4 regions of the Streptomyces sichuanensis genome follow, and region 3 is predicted to be linked to each of the others. Evidence: riboswitches for the same ligand, from Rfam matches in the RefSeq annotation. Region 3 holds a riboswitch; each other region holds the start of a gene.
The links. Region 3 has a riboswitch for cobalamin ahead of cobN (cobaltochelatase subunit CobN). Riboswitches for the same ligand answer to the same signal wherever they lie in the genome.
Positions count from the first base shown of each region.

Region 1 (5,133 bases), on a different contig from region 3:
CACGAGGGGGGTGAGTCCCGGTGAAGGACGGCGTGAACGGTGTCGCGCTCACCGTCTTCATCGTCTTCTTCCTGGCCGTCACCGTGATGGGCTTCATGGCCTCGAAGTGGCGGCGTGCGGAGAACGCGAACAATCTCGACGAATGGGGGCTCGGCGGCCGTTCTTTCGGCACCTGGGTCACCTGGTTCCTGCTGGGCGGCGACCTCTATACCGCTTATACGTTCGTGGCGGTCCCGGCGGCCATTTACGCGGGCGGCGCGGCGGGCTTCTTCGCGGTGCCCTACACGATCCTCTGCTATCCGCTGGTGTTCACCTTCCTGCCCCGGCTCTGGTCGGTCTCCCACAAGCACGGCTATGTGACCTCCTCCGACTTCGTGCGGGGCCGTTTCGGCTCCAAGGGCCTTTCGCTCGCCCTCGCGCTGACCGGAATCCTGGCCACGATGCCGTACATCGCCCTGCAACTGGTCGGCATCCAGGCCGTCCTGGACGTCATGGGCGTGGGCGGCGGCGAGAACACCAACTGGTTCGTGAAGGACCTGCCGCTGCTCATCGCCTTCGGCGTGCTCGCGGCCTACACCTATTCCTCCGGGCTGCGCGCGCCCGCGCTGATCGCCTTCGTCAAGGACACCTTGATCTACATCGTGATCATCGTGGCGATCGTGTACATCCCGATCAAGCTGGGTGGCTTCGACGACATCTTCGCGAAGGCCGGTCACGCGTTCGCGGCCGAAAACCCGGCAACCGGAAAACCGCGCGGCTCGCTCGTCACCGCCCCGCAGGCGCAGTGGGCGTACGCGACCCTCGCCCTCGGCTCGGCGATGGCCCTCTTCCTCTATCCGCACTCCGTGACGGCGGTGCTCTCCAGCCGCAGCCGCAACGTCATCCGGCGCAACACCACCATCCTTCCCCTCTACTCCCTGATGCTGGGCCTGCTGGCGATGCTCGGCTTCATGGCGATCGCCGCCGGGGTGAAGGTCAAGAACGGCCAGCTGGCCATCCCGCAGCTGTTCGAGGACATGTTCCCGGACTGGTTCACGGGCGTGGCCTTCGCGGCCATCGGCATCGGCGCGCTCGTACCGGCCGCCATCATGTCGATCGCCGCCGCAAATCTCTTCACGCGCAACATCTACAAGGACTTCCTCAGACCGGACGCCTCGCCCGAACACGAGGCGAAGGTCTCCAAGCTCGCATCGCTCCTCGTCAAGGTCGGCGCCCTCGTTTTCGTCCTGACCATGGACAAAACGGTCGCCATCAACTTCCAGCTGCTCGGTGGCATCTGGATCCTGCAGACCGTGCCCGCGCTCGTGGGCGGGCTCTTCACCCGCTGGTGCCACCGCTGGGCGCTGCTCGCGGGCTGGGCCGTCGGCATGACGTACGGGACGTGGCGGGCGTACGACACCCCGAGCGCCACCCAGGATCACTTCGGGAACACCAACCTCATCCCGTTCATCGGCGAGAAGGGGTACATCGGACTCACGGCGTTCGTTCTCAATGTGATCGTCGTCATCGTCGCCACGTTCGTCCTGAAGGCCCTGAAGGCACCCGACGGGGCCGACCAGACGAAGCCGTCGGACTACACGGCCGACGCCGGCGACCCGGGCGTCCGCACGGACCTCCCCCCGGCCACCGTGGGAGCCCCCGGCGGGCACTGACCCACCCCCCTCCACCCGAGGGCCGTCACACCCCCGCCAGGGGGCGTGACGGCCCTTTCCGCTTGCCCTCCAGGAGCCCTCCGATAGCACATTCCGCGACCGGCCCATGACGGGACGACACAACATGTGGGGGCGCGTACGGGGCCCGGCACTAGATGTATGCTCATCCTCGCTGTCGTCGCAGGGGAATCCGGTGGAAATCCGGAACTGTCCCGCAACGGTGTATGTGTGCGCATATACCCAGCGCACCCGAAGTCCGAGGACCTGCCGGCAGCAGCGTCCGCCACCGAGCCTGCCCTGGGCTCGGCTATGGGCGTTGAATTCGTCCGGGCCCCGCGGGTTGGGCCGACGGGACGCCTACGCGTCATGCCCCGGTGCAAGCGGCATGCCCGTACGCGACCGTCGCGCTCTCCCGCCCGGCCCACCCCAGCCGAGCGAGGGAGAGCCACACGTGACCATCGCGCCCGCCGATCCGGTCTCAGAGAACGCGGAAGCGACCGGCGGTCCCGGGACCGCGCTGCTGCGCACCCTGACCGATCTCACCGCAGACCTTCCCGCCACCGACCCGGGCAAGGTCGCCGCCGCCGCGCTGCGCGGCCGCAGCGCCGCCTCGGACGAGGCGGAGCTGCGCTCCCTCGCCACCGAGGCCGCCGCCGGCCTGATCGCCGAGGAGCCGGAGTACTCCCGCCTCGCCGCCCGGCTGCTCACCCTCGCCATCGCCGACGAGGCGGCCGGCCAGGGCGCGACGTCCTTCTCCGCCTCGGTGGCCGTCGGCCACCGCGAGGGCCTCATCGCGGACGAGACCGCCGCCTTCGTGGCCAAGCACGCCGCGCGCCTGGACGAGCTGGTCGAGAAGGCCCTCGTCGACGGCGCCGACGACCGCTTCGGCTACTTCGGCCTGCGCACCCTGCACAGCCGCTACCTGCTGCGCCACCCGATCCACCGCGACGTGATCGAGACCCCGCAGCACTTCCTGCTGCGCGTGGCCTGCGGCCTGGCCGAGGACCACTCCGAGCGGGCGCTGGAGGACGTCGCGGAGCTGTACCGCCTGACGAGCACGCTCTCCTACCTGCCGTCCTCCCCCACGCTCTTCAACTCCGGCACGCGCCACCCCCAGATGTCGTCCTGCTACCTGCTGGACTCCCCGCTGGACGAGCTGGACTCGATCTACGACCGCTACCACCAGGTGGCGCGCCTGTCGAAGCACGCGGGCGGCATCGGCCTGTCGTACTCGCGCATCCGCTCCCGCGGCTCGCTGATCCGCGGCACCAACGGCCACTCCAACGGCATCGTGCCGTTCCTGCGCACCCTCGACGCCTCCGTCGCCGCCGTCAACCAGGGCGGCCGGCGCAAGGGCGCGGCCTGCGTCTACCTGGAGACCTGGCACGCGGACATCGAGGAGTTCCTGGAGCTCCGCGACAACACCGGTGAGGAGGCCCGCCGCACCCACAACCTCAACATCGCGCACTGGATCCCGGACGAGTTCATGCGCCGCGTCGAGGCCGACGCCGACTGGTCGCTCTTCTCCCCCGCCGACACCCCGGACCTGGTCGACCTCTACGGCGACGAGTTCGACGCCGCCTACCGCGCCTACGAGGCCGCCGGCAAGGCCGTCAAGCAGGTCCCGGCCCGCGTGCTGTACGCCCGCATGATGCGCACCCTCGCGCAGACCGGCAACGGCTGGATGACCTTCAAGGACGCCGCCAACCGCACGGCCAACCAGACGGCCGAGAAGGGCGCGGTCGTCCACTCCTCGAACCTCTGCACCGAGATCCTTGAGGTCACCGACGACGGCGAGACCGCGGTCTGCAACCTGGGCTCGGTCAACCTGGCCCAGCACCTGGGCGCCGACGGCGAGATGGACTGGGAGAAGCTCGACCGTACGGTCCGTACGGCCGTCACCTTCCTCGACCGCGTCGTGGACATCAACTTCTACCCGACCGAGCAGGCCGGCAGCTCCAACAGCCGCTGGCGCCCGGTGGGCCTGGGCCTGATGGGCCTGCAGGACGTCTTCTTCCGCCTGCGCCTGCCCTTCGACTCGGCCGAGGCGAAGGAGCTGTCGACCCGCATCTCCGAGCGGATCATGCTCGCGGCGTACGAGGCGTCCGCCGACCTCGCCGAGCGGCACGGCCCGCACCCGGCGTGGGAGGCCACCCGCACCGCCCGCGGCGTGCTGCACCCCGACCACTACCCGAACGCGGTGGCCGGCTGGGCGGACCGCTGGGAGGCGCTGCGCGCCCGCATCGCCGCCGTCGGCATGCGCAACTCGCTGCTGCTGGCGATCGCCCCGACGGCGACCATCGCCTCCATCGCGGGCGTCTACGAGTGCATCGAGCCGCAGGTCTCCAACCTCTTCAAGCGCGAGACCCTCTCGGGCGAGTTCCTGCAGGTCAACACCTACCTGGTGGACGACCTGAAGAAGCTCGGCGTGTGGGACCGCACCACCCGCGACGCGATGACCGACGCCAACGGCTCGATCCAGGACATGAAGTGGATCCCGCAGGAGGTGCGCGACCTCTACCGCACCGCCTGGGAGATCCCGCAGCGCGCCCTGATCGACATGGCCGCGGCCCGTACGCCGTACCTGGACCAGAGCCAGTCGCTGAACCTCTTCATGGCCTCGCCCACCATCGGCAAGCTCAGCTCGATGTACGCGTACGCCTGGAAGCAGGGCATCAAGACGACGTACTACCTGCGCTCCCGCCCGGCCACCCGGATCGCCCGCGCCGCGTCCGGCTCCGGCGCCCCCGCCGCCACCATCCCCGTGCAGCAGGCCGCGCCCGACGCGGACGCCATCGCCTGCTCCCTTGAGAACCCCGAGTCCTGCGAGGCTTGCCAGTAATGTCCACCGAACGCCAGAAGAACCTGCTCGACCCCGGCTTCGAGCTGACGCTGCGCCCCATGCGGTACCCGGACTTCTACGACCGCTACCGCGACGCGATCAAGAACACCTGGACCGTGGAGGAGGTCGACCTCCACTCCGACGTCGCCGACCTCGCCAAGCTGTCCCCGGGCGAGCAGCACATGATCGGCCGCCTGGTCGCGTTCTTCGCGACCGGCGACTCGATCGTGGCGAACAACCTCGTGCTGACGCTGTACAAGCACATCAACTCCCCCGAGGCGCGCCTCTACCTGTCGCGGCAGCTCTTCGAGGAGGCCGTGCACGTCCAGTTCTATCTGACGCTGCTCGACACCTACCTGCCCGACCCGGAGGAGCGCGCGGCCGCGTTCGACGCGGTGGAGAACATCCCCTCCATCCGCGACAAGGCGCAGTTCTGCTTCAAGTGGATCAACGAGGTCGAGAAGATCGACCGGCTGGAGACGAAGGCCGACCGCCGTCGCTTCCTGCTCAACCTGATCTGCTTCGCCGCGTGCATCGAGGGCCTGTTCTTCTACGGCGCCTTCGCCTACGTGTACTGGTTCCGCAGCCGCGGCCTGCTGCACGGCCTGGCGACCGGCACCAACTGGGTCTTCCGCGACG
Region 1 covers NZ_JAIXMK010000049.1:17,908-23,040, reverse strand. Annotated here, with positions in the region: gene LE181_RS16260 (DUF3311 domain-containing protein) at 1-24, shown strand, start outside; gene mctP (monocarboxylate uptake permease MctP) at 21-1,652, shown strand; adenosylcobalamin-variant (AdoCbl-variant) riboswitch at 1,825-1,926, shown strand; gene LE181_RS16250 (ribonucleoside-diphosphate reductase subunit alpha) at 2,104-4,494, shown strand; gene LE181_RS16245 (ribonucleotide-diphosphate reductase subunit beta) at 4,494-5,133, shown strand, end outside.
Region 1: linked by a shared signal. The riboswitch ahead of LE181_RS16250 (ribonucleoside-diphosphate reductase subunit alpha) and the one ahead of cobN (cobaltochelatase subunit CobN) in region 3 are both predicted to bind cobalamin.

Region 2 (5,133 bases), on a different contig from region 3:
CCTGCACGCGCCGGGCGTTGCCCTCGTAGACCACCGTCCACATGGGGGTGCCCGAACCGATCGCGGCGAGGGCGTCCTGGAGGCTGCTGGTGGCCGGGCCGGCAACGGGCGTGAATCCGGCCCGGCGGCAGCCGTCGAGGACGAGGTCGACGAGCGAGGGATGGTTGCGGCGCTCGGTCAGGCACAGCGGCAGTCCGGCGAGGTCGGTGAGCGAGACACCCGGCCGTTCCGCGAGCGGGTGCCGGGCGGGTACGGCCGCCACGAGCTCCTCCTCCCACAGCGGGCGACGAACGGTCTCCGGAGCGCTGCTCCCCTCCGGCCGGGCCCCACGTACGAAGGCGGCGTCGAGCCGTCCGTCGGCGAGCTGGACGAACCGTTCCCGTACCGGGAGCGAGACCAGTTCCACCCGCACGTCCGGGGCGTGGCGGGCGAAGTCGTCGATGAGCCGGTCGAGCCTGTCCCCGAGGCCGGTGACGGTGCCGAGCCGGAAGACACCGCTCCGGCCATGGGCGAGCTGCGCGGCCACCGACCTGGCCGCGCTCTCCGCCGCGAGTACGGACCGTGCGGCGGGCAGAAACGCTTCCCCGGCCGCGGTGAGCCGGACCGTTCGGGGCGTCCGGTCGAAGAGCTGGACTTTCAGCTCCCGTTCCAGCCGCCGTATCTGCTGACTGACGGCGGGCTGACCGATCACCAGCCGCTCCGCCGCCCGCCCGAAGTGCAGTTCCTCTGCGACGGTCACGAAGTAGCGCAGCTGACGCAGCTCCATGGTGCCCCCTGCGGGTTGCTCAGGGGTCTCTTCCGGCCCTCGCCGGCCCCTTCGGATCGATCTTGCCGGAACGCGGGGACCCTTCGGCCCTGCGCACACCGGGACGGGGCTGCTGCGTCACACGGCAAGGCCCTCAAGGACCTCGGCGCCCGGGAGCTGCGCGAGAGCCCGGCCGGGGAGGATCAGTTTGCCGCGGCGGCGGCCGCTGCCGATGAGGACGAACGGTGCGGCGGCGACGGCGGCGTCGATCAGCAGCGGCCAGTCGGCCGGCAGACCGATGGGGGTGATGCCGCCGTACTCCATGCCCGTCGCGCCGACCGCCGTGTCCATGGGGGCGAAGGACGCCTTCCGGGCCCCGAGGCGCTTGCGGACGGTGCTGTTGACGTCCACTCGGGTGGTGGCCAGGGCGAGGCAGGCGGCCAGGGTCGTCCGGTCGCCCCGTTTCGCGGCGACCACCACGCAGTTGGCGGAGACCTCCATCGGGACGTCGTAGGCCGCGCTGAACGCCGCGGTGTCGGCCTGTTCGGGGTCCCCGTCCACGTAGAGCACGGAACGGGCGGCCTCCGGCACGTCCCAGCTCCTGAGCGCGGCGGCCACCGGCTCGGCGAGACGGTCGGGGATGTCCAGGGCCCGGTCGACGGCTTCGAAGGAACCGAACGGGAGAGTGGGGCGATCGCTCATGGACCGACTGTAACGACCGAGAGGGAGGCTCCCGTCCGGGTGTGCCCTTCACCGCTTCCGGCGGTGCGGAGAACGCACCCCGTCCCAGGGCGGAGCCCGGGAGAGCCCCCGTACGTGTACGGCGAGCCCATGGAGCCCCCCGCCGGCGGCTCGTACCGCTCGCCGGCGGGGTCCGTACGGCTGCCGGTCAGCCGCCGCCGTGCCCGGGCCCTTCCTCCACCACCAGGGGCGGTACCGGGCGGGGACGCCCCTCGGCGTCGATGGCGACGAACGTCAGGCGCCCGGTGGCCACCTCGGCCGTCGGGCCCGAGGCGTTCCAGCGTTCGGCGGTCACCCGGACCGCCACCGTCATCGACGTGCGGCCGGCGCGCTCCAGTTCGGCGTGCGCGCCGAGGAGATCGCCGGCACGGACCGGGGCGAGGAACGTCATCCGGTCGACGGACACGGTCACCGCCGGCCCGTCGGCGTGTCGGCCGGCGGCGGCCGCCGCCGCGTCGTCGATCAGTTTCATGACGACACCGCCGTGGATGGTGCCGTAGAGGTTGGTGTCGTGCTCGCTCATGATGTGGGCGAGGGTCACGCGGGACTCTGCCGTGCCCTTGGCGGTACGAACCTGGGTGGCACGGGTACCGGTACCGGTGTCCGGGTGGTCGATCGTCACGTCAACTCTCCTTCGCGAGTCGCGGATCGGCCTCGGTGCACGCGAGGACGCGACGGAACGGCCCGGTCCGCCCGTGCCGTCGCCGACCCGCCCTGGAGGTCACCGAGTGCTCCGCGTGCGACCGCCGCACGCGGGCAGCGGCAGGTCTTCGGACTCGCGGGCACCTCTCGTGGGACACGAGCTGTCTACTGGCCGTCGCTTCCCGGATCCATCGGAGACCCAGTGCTGATGACGGCGGTCGTTCCCGCTCACCGCTGCGGGGCAGTCCCGGATTCACACCGGGTTCCCTCTTGCGACGCACCCCGCCTGGCGGACGGGTGCGAACCGGCTGCATGATCAGCGTAACCGCCGTGATCGGCGCGGCGGCTACGCGGATGGCCCCGGGGGCCCGGCGCGTGCGCCGTCCGGATGCTTCCGGGCGCTCCCGTCCGCCGTGGCCGGGCGAGGCACCACCGTCGCTGACGGGAAAGCTCTCCCCATGTGGTTTTTCTCAAGGAAGAAGAAGGACAAGGGCCGTGGCGGCCACGACGGTGGCACGCATGTCCCGGACGGTGACGAGGGCGGCGAGGGTGGAGACGGTGGTGACTCCGGCTCCGGCTCCGGCTCCGGCGGGCACGGACACGGGCACGGGCACGGCAACGGGCACCACCACGGCGGTGATCAGGGCGGCTCCGGCTGCGGCGGCGGCGCCGGTTGCGGCAGCGGATGAGGAGCCTCGCCCGCCGTCCGGAAGCACCCGCACCGGCGGCGACCGTCAGGCCCTGCGTTCGCGCCCCCGCGCTGAGGGCACCCCTCCGTGAGGCGTCATAGCGCCTGGGGGAAGTCGAAGACGCGCTGCGGATCGTACTGCCGCTTCAGCTTCGCCAGCCGGTCGGCTGCGTCCCCGTAGTACGCCGTGCGCCAGTCCTTCAGGCCCGCATCCGTGTAGTTCTGGTACGCGGCACCGGAGGCATGGCGGCGCATCGCGGCGTGCATCCCGTCGAGCCAGGCGGCCTGTGCCGTGCCCGCGCCGCCCGCCGCCCACGACGTCAGGTACTGCGCCAGCACGCGCGAGCGTCGGTGCACGAAGGCCGTCGCCAGCGGCTGTACGCGGTTGACCGCGCCGCCCAGGGCCGTCAGCTGCACCGAGGCGCCGCCGCCCTTGACCCCGCGCCCGAAACGTTCCAGCTGGTCGAGCAGCGTCTGGGCGCCCGCGGCGTCGAGCCGGCGGTCGAAGAAGTCCGAACGCGCCGCGTACGTCTCGCGCTCCAGCTTTCCGGAAGCCTCGCGACCGGGCGTGGCACCCGGCAGGTGGCACTCTTCGGTGGACTTGTCGCCGCAGCCGGCATAGGCACGGGCGGTGTCGAGGTAGGAGCGGCGCCGCAGCCGGACGGTCCCGATGCCGCTGCTTCCGCCGCTCGCCCTGGCCACCTTGCCGATCAGCTCGTCGTAGGCGTTCTCCAGGTCCTGCTGCGAGCCGACCGAGAACGCGGCGACGGATATCCGGGGGCTGCCGCCCGCCGCGACCGACAGGTCGCAGGCGGACCAGATCTCGTCGGGCCGGCCCGGCCCCCACTCCTGCCACGCCCGCACGACGGCCGCGGCCTTGGACCAGGGGAACGAGACGTAGCCGGTCACCCCTTCGCCCACGGTGCGGGTACGGAAGCGGAGTTCGGTGACGACGCCGAAGTTGCCGTTGCCGGCGCCGCGCAGGGCCCAGAAGAGGTCCGTGTTGCGGGTGGCGTCGCAGTCGACGGTCTTGCCGTCCGCGGTGACGAGCGTCGCACCGGTGAGGCTGTCGCAGGTGAGGCCGTAGGCGCGGGAGAGGACACCGTGCCCGCCGCCCAGGGTGAGCCCGGAGACCCCGACGGTGGGGCAGGAGCCCGCCGGGATGGTCACGCCGTGCGCGGCCAGGCCGGTGTAGACGTCGATGAGCTTGGCGCCGGCGCCTATGACGGCGGTGGACGCGGACGGCGTGCGGACGTTCTTCAGCCGTGAGACGTCGATGACGAGCCGGTCGTTGCCGCTGGACCATCCCGCGTAGCTGTGGCCGCCGTTGCGTATGGAGACGGGTATGGAGAAACGGCGGGCGAAGGCCAGGGCCGCGACGATGTCCGGTGTACCGGCGACGTAGGCGATGGCGGCGGGGCGCAGGGCGTCGAAGCGGGTGTTGTAGAGCTGACGGGCAGCGGTGTAGTCGGCGTCGTCGGGACGCACGAGGCCACCGGCGAGCCCCTTGCCGAGGGCCGCCCAGTCGCTCTTGGCAGCCTTCTGGCCGGCCGCCTCCGCCGTGCCCGTCCTCACCATGCCGCCCCAGGCGGCAGTCGCCGCCAGCCCGGTGCCGCCCGCTGCCAGTAGTGTGCGCCTGCTGATGGCCATGCAGATCCCTGCCCCTTGGTGCCCGTGTGCGTATGCGTGTGCATGTGCGTGGGCGTGTACGCGTGCGTGTGCGCCAGTGCGCCTTGCCGAAATCCCCGTTGATCACTCAGATGACGCGGAGGAGCGGGAGGTTCCCGCCGTCATCGGTCGGATGACCGATGTGCGCGGCCGCCGGCAGGGCGCACTGTGGTGGCGGCCGCCGCGGGGCCCCCACCGCGGCGGCCTGCCATGACAGCTCATGAGGAGGACCGCCTTGCCCGCCACCCCGGCAGATCTCGTCTTCGTCAACGGCTCGGTCCTGACCGTCGACTCCCGCTTCACCGTCGCCTCCGCCCTGGCCGTCACCGACGGCCTCGTCAGCACCGTCGGCGACCGGGCGGCGGTCATGGCGCATGCCGGCCCCGCGACCCGCGTCGTCGACCTCGACGGCGGAACCCTCCTCCCCGGCATCAACGACTCCCACCTGCACGGTTGTGCCTTCGGGCTGACGAAGCCCCCGCTGTCCGTCGACGTCGCCCACCCCGCCGTACGGTCGATGGCCGACGTGGCCGAGGCCGTGCGGAAGGCGGCCGAACGGACCCCGGCAGGGGAGTGGATCACCGGCTACGGGTGGGACGCCGGATATCTCGCCGAATGCGTCGCCGGCCCCTCCCGGCAGCCCACCCGC
Region 2 covers NZ_JAIXMK010000005.1:202,804-207,936, forward strand. Annotated here, with positions in the region: gene LE181_RS04100 (LysR family transcriptional regulator) at 1-766, opposite strand, end outside; gene LE181_RS04105 (YbaK/EbsC family protein) at 884-1,447, opposite strand; gene LE181_RS04110 (acyl-CoA thioesterase) at 1,635-2,108, opposite strand; cobalamin riboswitch at 2,231-2,453, opposite strand; gene LE181_RS04115 (hypothetical protein) at 2,587-2,817, shown strand; gene LE181_RS04120 (FAD-binding oxidoreductase) at 2,913-4,466, opposite strand; gene LE181_RS04125 (amidohydrolase) at 4,720-5,133, shown strand, end outside.
Region 2: linked by a shared signal. The riboswitch ahead of LE181_RS04110 (acyl-CoA thioesterase) and the one ahead of cobN (cobaltochelatase subunit CobN) in region 3 are both predicted to bind cobalamin.

Region 3 (5,133 bases):
ACGCGGCCGGTGCCGTGCCCTTGAGGGCCTTGACCGTGGCGACCATGCCGCCGTGGTACTGGAAGTAGTCGTCGGAGTCGGCGATGTCGTGCTCGCGGGTGTCGGTGTTCTTCGCCGCGACCGCGATGCGCTTGTACGCCGTCTCCATCTCCTCGCGGGCCGGGCAGCCCTCCAGGCCACGGCCGTAGGCGTAGCCGCCCCAGACGGTGTAGACCTCGGCGAGGTCGGCGTCGGTGCGCCAGTCGCGGCTGTCGATGAGCTGGAGGAGGCCGGCGCCGTACGTGCCCGGGCGGGAGCCGAAGATGCGGGTCGTGGCGCGGCGCTCGTCGCCGTGGGTGGCGAGGTCGGCCTGGGTGTGGGCGCGGACGTGGTTGCGGTCGGCCGGCTCGTCCAGTGACGCCGCCAGCCGCACCGCGTCGTCCAGCAGGCCGATGACGTGCGGGAAGGCGTCGCGGAAGAAGCCGCTGATGCGGAGGGTCACATCGATGCGGGGGCGGCCGAGCTCGTCGAGGGGGATGGGTTCGAGGCCCGTCACCCGGCGCGACGCCTCGTCCCACACCGGGCGGACGCCCAGCAGCGCCAGCGCTTCCGCCACGTCGTCGCCCGCCGTGCGCATCGCGCTCGTGCCCCACAGGGAGAGGCCCACGGACTGCGGCCACTCACCGTTGTCCGTGCGGTAGCGCTCCAGGAGGGAGTCCGCGAGGGCCTGGCCCGTCTCCCAGGCAAGGCGGCTGGGGACGGCCTTGGGGTCGACGGAGTAGAAGTTGCGGCCCGTCGGCAGGACGTTGACCAGGCCCCGCAGCGGGGAGCCGGACGGGCCGGCCGGGACGAAGCCGCCGGCCAGGGCCTTGACGGCGTGGTCGAGTTCGGCCGTGGTGCCGGCCAGGCGCGGGACGACCTCGCGGGCGGCGAAGGCCAGGATCGCGGCGACCTGCTCACCGTGCTCCGCGGCCACGGAGGCGACCGCGGCCGGGTCCCAGTCCGCGGCCTCCATGGCCTCCACCAGGGCGCGGGCCTTCTCCTCGGCCTCGTCCGCGGTGGTGCGGGTGGCGGCGGACTCGTCCAGGCCGAGCGCCTCGCGCAGGCCCGGCAGGGCTGTCGTGCCGCCCCAGATCTGGCGGGCGCGCAGGATCGACAGGACGAGGTTGACCCGCGCCTCGCCGGTGGGCGCGCCGCCCAGCACGTGCAGACCGTCGCGGATCTGGGCGTCCTTGACCTCGCACAGCCAGCCGTCGACGTGGAGCAGGAAGTCGTCGAAGCCGTCGTCCTCCGGGCGCTCCTCCAGCCCGAGGTCGTGGTCGAGCCGGGCGGCCTGGATCAGCGTCCAGATCTGGGCGCGGATCGCGGGCAGCTTGGCCGGGTCCATCGCGGAGATCTGCGCGTACTCGTCCAGGAGCTGTTCCAGGCGCGTGATGTCGCCGTAGGACTCGGCGCGGGCCATCGGCGGCACGAGGTGGTCGACGAGCGTGGCGTGGGCGCGGCGCTTGGCCTGGGTGCCCTCGCCGGGGTCGTTGACGAGGAAGGGGTAGACGAGCGGCAGGTCGCCGAGCGCGGCGTCGGGGCCGCAGGCGGCGGACAGGCCGGCGTTCTTGCCGGGCAGCCACTCCAGGTTGCCGTGCTTGCCGAGGTGCACCATCGCGTCGGCACCGAAGCCGCCGTCCTCGCGCGCGGCCGCGATCCAGCGGTAGGCGGCCAGGTAGTGGTGGGAGGGCGGGAGGTCGGGGTCGTGGTAGATGGCGATGGGGTTCTCGCCGAAGCCGCGCGGCGGCTGGATGAGGATGAGCAGGTTCCCGCGGCGCAGGGCGGCGAGAACGATGTCGCCTTCCGGGTCGCCCTCGGCAGTGCGGCTGCGGTCGAGGAACATCTCGCCGGGCGCCGGGCCCCAGTGCTCCTCGACGGACGCGCGCAGCTCGGCGGGCAACTGCGCGTACCAGCGCTTGTAGTCGGCGGCCGGGATCCGGACGGGGTTGCGGGCGAGCTGCTCCTCGGTGAGCCAGTCCTGGTCGTGGCCGCCGGCCTCGATCAGGGCGTAGATCAGCTCGTCGCCGTCGCCGGACGCGAGGCCGGGGACCTCCTCGTCGCCGAAGTCGTAGCCCTCCTCGCGCAGCCGGCGCAGCAGCGCCACGGCGCTGGCGGGGGTGTCGAGGCCGACGGCGTTGCCGATGCGGGAGTGCTTGGTGGGGTACGCGGACAGGACGAGCGCGATCCGCTTGTCGCCGGCCGGGATGTGGCGCAGCCTGGCGTGGCGCACGGCGATGCCGGCGACGCGGGCGGCGCGCTCGGGGTCGGCGACGTAGGCGGGCAGGCCGTCCTCGTCGACCTCCTTGAAGGAGAACGGGACGGTGATGATGCGGCCGTCGAACTCGGGGACGGCCACCTGCGTGGCGGCGTCGAGCGGCGAGAGCCCCTCGTCGTTCTCCTCCCACGCGCTGCGCGGGCCGGTCAGGCACAGGGCCTGCAGGATCGGCACGTCGAGGGAGGCGAGGGCGCCGGCGTCCCACGACTCGTCGTCGCCACCGGCCGACGCCTCGGCGGGCCGGGTGCCGCCGGCGGCGAGGACGGTGGTGACGACGGCGTCGGCCGCGCCGAGCGCCTCGATGAGCTCGGCCTCGGGGGCGCGCAGGGAGGCCACGTACAGCGGGAGGGCGCGGCCGCCGGCGTCCTCGACGGCGTCGCAGAGGGCGTCCACGAAGGCGGTGTTGCCGCTCATGTGGTGGGCACGGTAGTAGAGCACCGCGACGAGCGGGCCACTGGCGCCGGGCCTGGGGGTGCGCTCCAGCTCGCCCCAGGTGGGGGCGGCGGCCGGGGCCTCGAAGCCGTGGCCGGTGAGCAGCACGGTGTCGGAGAGGAAGCGGGCCAGCTGTTCCAGGTTGGCGGGGCCGCCGTGGGCGAGGTAGGCGTGGGCCTCGGCGGCGATGCCGATGGGGACGGTGGACGCCTCCATCAACTGGGCGTCGGGGGCCTGTTCGCCGGTGAGGACGACGACGGGGCGTTCCTGGGCGAGCAGCAGGTCGAGCCCCTCCTGCCAGGCGCGCACGCCGCCGAGGAGCCGGACGACGACGAGGTCGGTGCCCTCCAGGAGCGCCGGGAGGTCGTCGAGCGCGAGCCGGGCGGGGTTCGCGAGCCGGTACGGGACCGGGCCCCCCTGTGCGGCGGCCGCGCGGGCACTGAGCAGGTCGGTGTCGGACGTCGACAGGAGAAGGATCACGCGGCGCTCCCGAGTGCTTCGAGGGTCGCCCGGGGTGCGCGGCACCGGAACGTGCGCATGCTGCGGCTGGCCTTCCTCGGGGTCCGCGCCCCGGGCGGTTGGAGGACGGCGGGAGTTCCTGACTCGCGCGGCATCGCTGCCGCGCTCACAGTGGCGGGACCGTGCCGGAGTCTCACCGGCTTCCTCCCCTGACGCCGTCGCTGGCGTACGGCGGGCCGGATATCCGACGGGACTGCTGGATACTGCCCACCTGGTGAGCATAGTAAGCGCTGGTGATCCGGTGCGGGACGGTGCACCGGGCCCCGGCGTCGGTATGCTCGCCGCCATGCCTGTGCCCCCCACATCTCCCGCGGACCGGGACGAGACGTGCCGAACCGGCGCATCCCCGCGCGACCGCGGCGACGCGTGCCCCGGCGCGCTGCGGCTGCACTCCGCGGCCGACGGGGCGCTGGCCCGCATCCGGGTGCCCGCCGGGCTTTTGACGACCCGTCAGGCCGAGGCCCTGGCCGGGCTGGCCGAGGAGCTGGGCGACGGACACCTCGACCTCACCTCCCGCGGCAACCTCCAGCTGCGCGGCCTGCCTTCGGACTGCGGGGCCGTCCTGGCGGCGCGGCTGCGCGCGGCCGGCCTGCTGCCGTCGGACGCACACGAGCGGGTGCGCAATCTGGTCGCCTCGCCACTGAGCGGACTGGACGGCTCCGGGCACGCCGACGTCCAGGCGTGGGCACGGGAGCTGGACCGGCTGCTCTGCGAGAACCCCGACATCACTGCGCTTTCCGGGCGCTTCCTCTTCGGGCTGGACGACGGGCGCGGCGACGTCGCGGCCCTCGACCCCGATGTGACATTGATCGCAGAGGAGGGCGACCAGGCCGTCCTGCGCTACGCCACCGGGCCGGCCGGGCTGCGGATACCGGCCGCGGACGCGCCGCGGGCGGCGGTCCTGGCCGCCGAGCACTTCCTCGGCACGTTGCGCGCACACGAGGTGACCGCCTGGCGCATCAAGGACCTGGCTCCGCAACACCGCCCGCCCCTGGACGCCTTGGCCGACCGCCTTGTTGAGGCCGGCATACCGGCTGAGGCGATCGGCGGGACGGCCGCCCTTGCCGGACCCGCCGCTGCCGGGCCCACTGTTGCCGCGTCAGCCGTTGCCGGGCCCACTGCTGCCGGGTCGGCCCTTGCCGAGCCCGCCGGTGCCGGGCCCACCTCCGGCCCGGCACCGGCTGTCGACACAGCAGCCGGACCGGGGCCCGTGGCCGTGCCGGGACCGACGGCCGAAGCAGGACCGGTGGCCGGGCCGGGACCGGTCCCCGAACCGGGGCCCGTCGTCGGGCCCGACGGTCGGTGCGCGCTGTCCGTCACGGCGCCCCTCGGCCGGCTCACCGTCGGACAGTGGCGGCTCCTCGCCCGTACCGCCGCCGAAGCCGGCACCGGCGAACTGCGGGTGACGCCCTGGCGCGGCATCGTCCTCCCCGGCCTCCCCCGCGGGGCCGCTGCCGCCCGGCTGGCCGTGCTCGCCGACGCCGGCCTCGTCACCTCCCCCGCCTCCCCGTGGCACCGCGCAGGCGCGTGCGCCGGGCGCCCGGGCTGCGCGAGGTCGCTCACGGACGTACGGGCCGACGCGTCCGCCGCGCTCACCGACGCGCGCCCTGGCGGGCCCCGGGTGCTGCCGGTGTACTGGTCCGGATGCGAACGGCGCTGCGGCCACCCCTCCGACGGCCCGTGGGTCGACGTGCTGGCGACCGCGGACGGCTACCGCGTCACCGTACGGACCGGCGCCCCGGACACACCCCACGCGGTGGCCCCGGAAACGGCACCGGAGCTGGCCGAAGCGGTGACCACGGCACGTACGCCCGGCATCGCCCCGAGAACGACGACCGCCACGACAGCAACGGCAGCACCCCCACCAGGCACCACCCGTACGACAT
Region 3 covers NZ_JAIXMK010000016.1:47,555-52,687, forward strand. Annotated here, with positions in the region: gene cobN (cobaltochelatase subunit CobN) at 1-3,208, opposite strand, end outside; cobalamin riboswitch at 3,306-3,432, opposite strand; gene cobG (precorrin-3B synthase) at 3,522-5,133, shown strand, end outside; gene LE181_RS08175 (precorrin-8X methylmutase) at 5,132-5,133, shown strand, end outside.

Region 4 (5,133 bases), on a different contig from region 3:
GTCCCGGGCGGCCAGCAGGGCCATGGTGGCGCCGGTGGACCAGCCGTGCAGGACCACGCGGCGGGCGCCGGCGCGGACCGCGTAGCGGATGGCGGCGTCGAGGTCCCGCCATTCGCCGGCGCCGAAGTGGCGGATTCCGTGGGCGGGGCGGGGTGCGCCGGGGTCGCCGCGGTAGGCGATGTCCAGCACGGGGAGCCGTTGGCGGTGCAGGACGGGCAGCACGTTCAGCGGGTGCTCGCGGGTGGTGCCCAGTCCGTGCACGGTGATCACCCAGGTGTCGCGGCTGCCGGGGACGAACCAGGCGGGCAGCGGTCCGAGCTCGCCCGGGACGTCCACGTCCCGGTGGTCGAGGCCGAGGGCCTCGCGGGGGTCGCCGGTGTGCACCTGGGGGGTGAGCCAGACGTGGTCGCCGGGCTGCGGCAGGCCGCGGGCGAGCGACTCCAGGCGCCGGACGACGCGGTCGTGGGGGTGCGAGACGTCGGCGACGACGGGTCCGACGACCGCGTGCAGGTGGGCTCCGGCGAGGCCGTAGGTGCCCGGGCGCAGCGCCGCGGGGGTCCGGCCGAGGGTGACGGTGCCGGCGCCGACGTCGTGGACGGTCAGCCGCGGCTCGCCCGGCAGCGGCTTGCCGGGGCCCGCTTTGAGCGCAGCGTCGCCGGCGTACCGTCCGGCCGCCACAGCGGCCGCTCCGGCACCGATCAGCGTCGTGGCGGCCAGGGCCGCCGCCGTGCGCAGCACCATCGTCTCCAGTGTGGGCGCGGTCGGCGGCCCTGGCCAGTGGGCGGTCAGCCGCGCTGCCCGTAGCCCCGGAGCCGCTCGGCGGCCTCGGCGAGCCGCTCGGGGCTCAGCAGGGAGGGGGTGCGGCCGGGGACGGTGACGGCGGTGAGCCAGACCCGGCACATCCACTCCAGCTGGGCGGTGCGGTCGTACGCCTGGTCGAGGGTGGCGCCGTAGGTGAGGGTGCCGTGGTTCTGCAGGAGGCATCCGGTGCGGCCGTCGAGGGCGCGCAGGGCGTGGTGGGCCAGTTCCTCGGAGCCGTAGAGGGCATAGGGGGCGACCCGCAGGGGTCCGCCGAGGGCGGCGGCCATGTAGTGGATCGGCGGCACTTCGGTGACGAGGGTGGAGACGGCGGTGGCGTGCACGGCGTGGGTGTGCACGATCGCGGCGGCGTCGGTGTTCCGGTATACGGCCAGGTGCAGGGGGAGCTCGCTGGTGGGGGCCAGCTCGCCGAGCACCTGCCGGCCGTCGAGGTCCACGCCGACCGCGTCGCCGGGGCCGAGCCGGTCGCAGGGGACGCCGCTGGGCGTGACGAGCACCACGTCCCCGACGCGTGCGGAGACGTTCCCCGAGGTGCCCACCACGAGGCCGTCGGCGGTGCTGCGGCGGGCCGTGGCCACGACGTCCGCCCAGGTGCGGGCCGTGCGGTCGTCCGGTCCCGGCGTCTGTTCGCGTGCTCTCATCGGTCCCCGCCTCCGGTTGGCGTCATCGGTCGTCCCGTCCCAGTTCACCTTCCGTTCACCATGGCTCCTTACGGTCGCCGCTGTACTGACCATCGAGCTGATTGCCTGGGTGAATGGAAAACATCACGCTTCTCATCGGGATCGTGATCGTCACGGCCTTGGTGTTCGACTTTACGAACGGCTTCCACGACACGGCCAACGCCATGGCCACCACCATCTCCACCGGGGCGCTCAAGCCCAAGGTCGCGGTGGCCATGTCGGCCGTGCTCAACCTCGTGGGCGCCTTCCTGTCCGTCGAGGTCGCCAAGACGATCTCCGGCGGCATCATCGACGAGACCGCCGGCGTCAGGCCAGAGGTGATCTTCGCCGGACTGGTCGGCGCCATCGTCTGGAACCTGCTCACGTGGCTGGCCGGACTTCCCTCCAGCTCCTCCCACGCCCTCTTCGGTGGTCTGATCGGTGCGACCGTCGTCGCCGTCGGCTTCGACGCGGTCAACGCCGACAAGGTCGTCATGAAGGTCCTCATCCCGGCGGTCGCCGCGCCGCTGGTGGCCGGCCTCGCCGCCTGGTGCGCGACCCGGCTCACCTACCGCCTGGCCCGGGGCCGCGACGAGCAGGAGACCGCCAAGGGCTACCGCGCCGGGCAGATCGCCTCGGCCGCCCTGGTCTCCCTCGCCCACGGCACCAACGACGCCCAGAAGACGATGGGCGTGATCACCCTCGCCCTGGTCACCGGCGGCGTCGTCGCCCCGCACTCCGACCCGCCGATGTGGGTCATCGTCTCCGCGGGCCTGGCCATCGCGCTCGGCACGTACCTGGGCGGCTGGCGCATCATCCAGACGCTCGGCAAGGGCCTCACCGACATCAAGCCGGCGCAGGGCTTCGCCGCCCAGACCGGCGCGGCGACGGTCATCCTCGCCTCCTCGCACATCGGCTTCGCGCTCTCCACCACCCAGGTCTGCTCCGGCTCGATCATGGGCGCCGGCCTCGGCCGCAAGGGCGGCGTGGTGCGCTGGTCGACCGCCGGCCGCATGGTCATGGCCTGGGGCCTGACCCTGCCCGCCGCGGGCCTGGTCGCCGGTGGCGCGGCCCTCCTCGCCGACCAGGGCGACTGGGGCGTGGCCACGGTGGCCGTCCTCGGCCTGGCCGTCTCCGGCGCGATCTGGCTGGCCTCCCGCCGCAAGCCGGTCACGCACGACAACGTCAACGACCTCAACCAGCCGCAGGGCGTGGACGCCGCTCCCGTCGAGCCCGCCGGTGTGATCACCGCCGCCCTGCAGGCCGTGGCCCCGCCGCCGGCCGGCCCCCTGGCCGCCCCCGCGACCGCCTCCTCCGCCGCCCCCGCCGCCGCGGCGACGAGCTAAGGAACCAAGGAACCCCCTCATGCAGATCAACTGGGAAGCCCTCGGCCAGGTCTTCGGCGTCAGCCTCGTCGTGACCGTGACGCTCGTCGGCGTCTTCACCCTCGGCATCGTGGGCACCTCGTCCCGCAAGCCCCAGGAGCAGCCGGACGGCACCGTCGCCGCGCCCGTCGCCCCGGGCGCGATGATGCGCACCGGCGCGTACGCCTGCTTCGCCCTGTGCGCGGCGGCCGTCGGATACGGGATCTACCTGATCGTCGCCTGACGCGACCCCGCACGACCCGCGCACGAAGCGCCGGCCCGGCACCCGCCGGACCGGCGCTTCGTCGTTGCCGGCGTCGCCCGTGGCCCCACCCGTGACCGGCAGCCTCACCGCAGGTCAGGGTGAGTTGACTGCCCTTCCCGGGCCGTGGTGGACTTCCGGAGCCAAACGGCGACAGCAGAGGAAGCCGGTGCGAATCCGGCGCGGTCCCGCCACTGTCACCGGGGAGTGTCCCCCCACCGAGGGCCACGGTCCGCCGACGCGGGCCGGAAGGCCGGGGGCGACGCCGATCCGGGAGCCAGGAGACTCTGGTCGCCGGTCACGTCGAGCCAGGGCGCGGACCCTGAGTGAGGACACATCGCCATGCCCGGCCGCACACCTTTCGAACTCCCCCACCACCACCGCCGAGGCGTGACGGCGGTCTGACGTGATGCGTGCCGATCACATCGGTTTCGCGTGCGGTGCGGCGCTCGGCTTCGCCTGCGACCTCGTCCTGGGCGACCCCCGCCGGGGCCACCCCGTGGCCGCCTTCGGCCGCGCCGCGCACGCCGTCGAACAGCGCCTGTGGCGCGACCACCGCGGCTACGGCACCGCGCACGCCCTGCTGTGCGCCGGGGGTGCCGTGGCCGGCGCCGCGCTCCTCGCCCGTACCGCCCGCCGCTCCCGTCCCGCGGACATCGCCCTGACCGCCGCCGCGACCTGGGCCGTGCTGGGCGGCACGTCCCTGGGCCGCGAGGCGCGCGCCATCGGCGGTGCGCTCGCCGCGGGCGACCTGGACGTCGCCCGGGAGCGGCTGCCGCACCTGTGCGGCCGCGACCCGCAGGCGCTGGACGCGCAGCAGATCGCGCGGGCGGTCGTCGAATCCGTCGCCGAGAACACCTCCGACGCCGTCGTGGGCGCCCTCGTGTGGGGAGCCCTGGCCGGCGTGCCCGGCCTGGTGGGCTTCCGCGCCGTCAACACCCTCGACGCCATGGTGGGCCACAAGTCGCCCCGCCACCGGCGGTTCGGCTGGGCCTCCGCCCGGCTCGACGACGTCGTCGGCTGGCCCGGCGCCCGGCTCACCGCCGCCCTCGCCGTGCTCGCCGGCCCCGACCCGCGCCGCGCCTGGCGCGTGACCCGGCGCGACGCCTCCCGCCACCCCAGCCCCAACGCCGGTCCCGTCGAGGCCGCGTTCGCCGGCGCCCTCGGGGTGCGGCTGGGCGGCACCCTCGCCTACGCCGGCCGCGTCGAGCACCGCCCCGTCCTGGGAGCCGGGCTGCGCCCGGTGCGCACGGCCGACATCGAACGCGCGGTGCGGCTCTCGCGCAGGGTGTCCGCCCTCGCCCTGGGAGCCGCGGTGGTGGGCAGGCTCTCCCTGGCGAGCCTCACGAGGTCCGCCCTCACGAAGTCCACGATCACGACGTCCGTCGTCACGAAGTCCGCACGGACGTCCGCACGGAGGAGGAACCGGTGACAGCCGACGGGAGCGGGCCGGGCGGCCCGCTGGGCGGGGGCCTGCTGGTGGCCGGGACCACCTCGGACGCGGGCAAGAGCGTCGTCACGGCCGGCATCTGCCGCTGGCTGGTCCGCAAGGGCGTCAAGGTCGCGCCCTTCAAGGCGCAGAACATGTCGCTCAACTCGTACGTCACCCGCGAGGGCGCCGAGATAGGGCGCGCACAGGCCATGCAGGCCGCGGCCGCCCGCGTCGAGCCCAGCGCGCTCATGAACCCCGTGCTGCTCAAGCCCGGCGGCGACCGCAGCAGCCAGGTCGTCCTCATGGGCAAGCCGGTCGGCGAGCTGAGCGCGCGCGGCTATCACGCGGGCCGACAGGAGCAGCTGTTCGGCACGGTGACGGAGTGCCTGGAGGAGCTGCGGCGCACGCACGACGCGGTCATCTGCGAGGGCGCCGGCAGCCCGGCGGAGATCAACCTGCGGCGCAGCGACATCGTCAACATGGGCATCGCCCGCGCGGGCCGGCTGCCCGTCGTCGTGGTCGGCGACATCGACCGGGGTGGCGTCTTCGCCTCCTTCTTCGGCACGACGGCGCTGCTCTCGCCCGAGGACCAGGAGC
Region 4 covers NZ_JAIXMK010000011.1:15,066-20,198, forward strand. Annotated here, with positions in the region: gene LE181_RS05725 (alpha/beta hydrolase family protein) at 1-741, opposite strand, end outside; gene LE181_RS05730 (class II aldolase/adducin family protein) at 786-1,460, opposite strand; gene LE181_RS05735 (inorganic phosphate transporter) at 1,574-2,824, shown strand; gene LE181_RS05740 (hypothetical protein) at 2,844-3,086, shown strand; cobalamin riboswitch at 3,265-3,391, shown strand; gene LE181_RS05745 (cobalamin biosynthesis protein) at 3,514-4,536, shown strand; gene LE181_RS05750 (cobyric acid synthase) at 4,566-5,133, shown strand, end outside.
Region 4: linked by a shared signal. The riboswitch ahead of LE181_RS05745 (cobalamin biosynthesis protein) and the one ahead of cobN (cobaltochelatase subunit CobN) in region 3 are both predicted to bind cobalamin.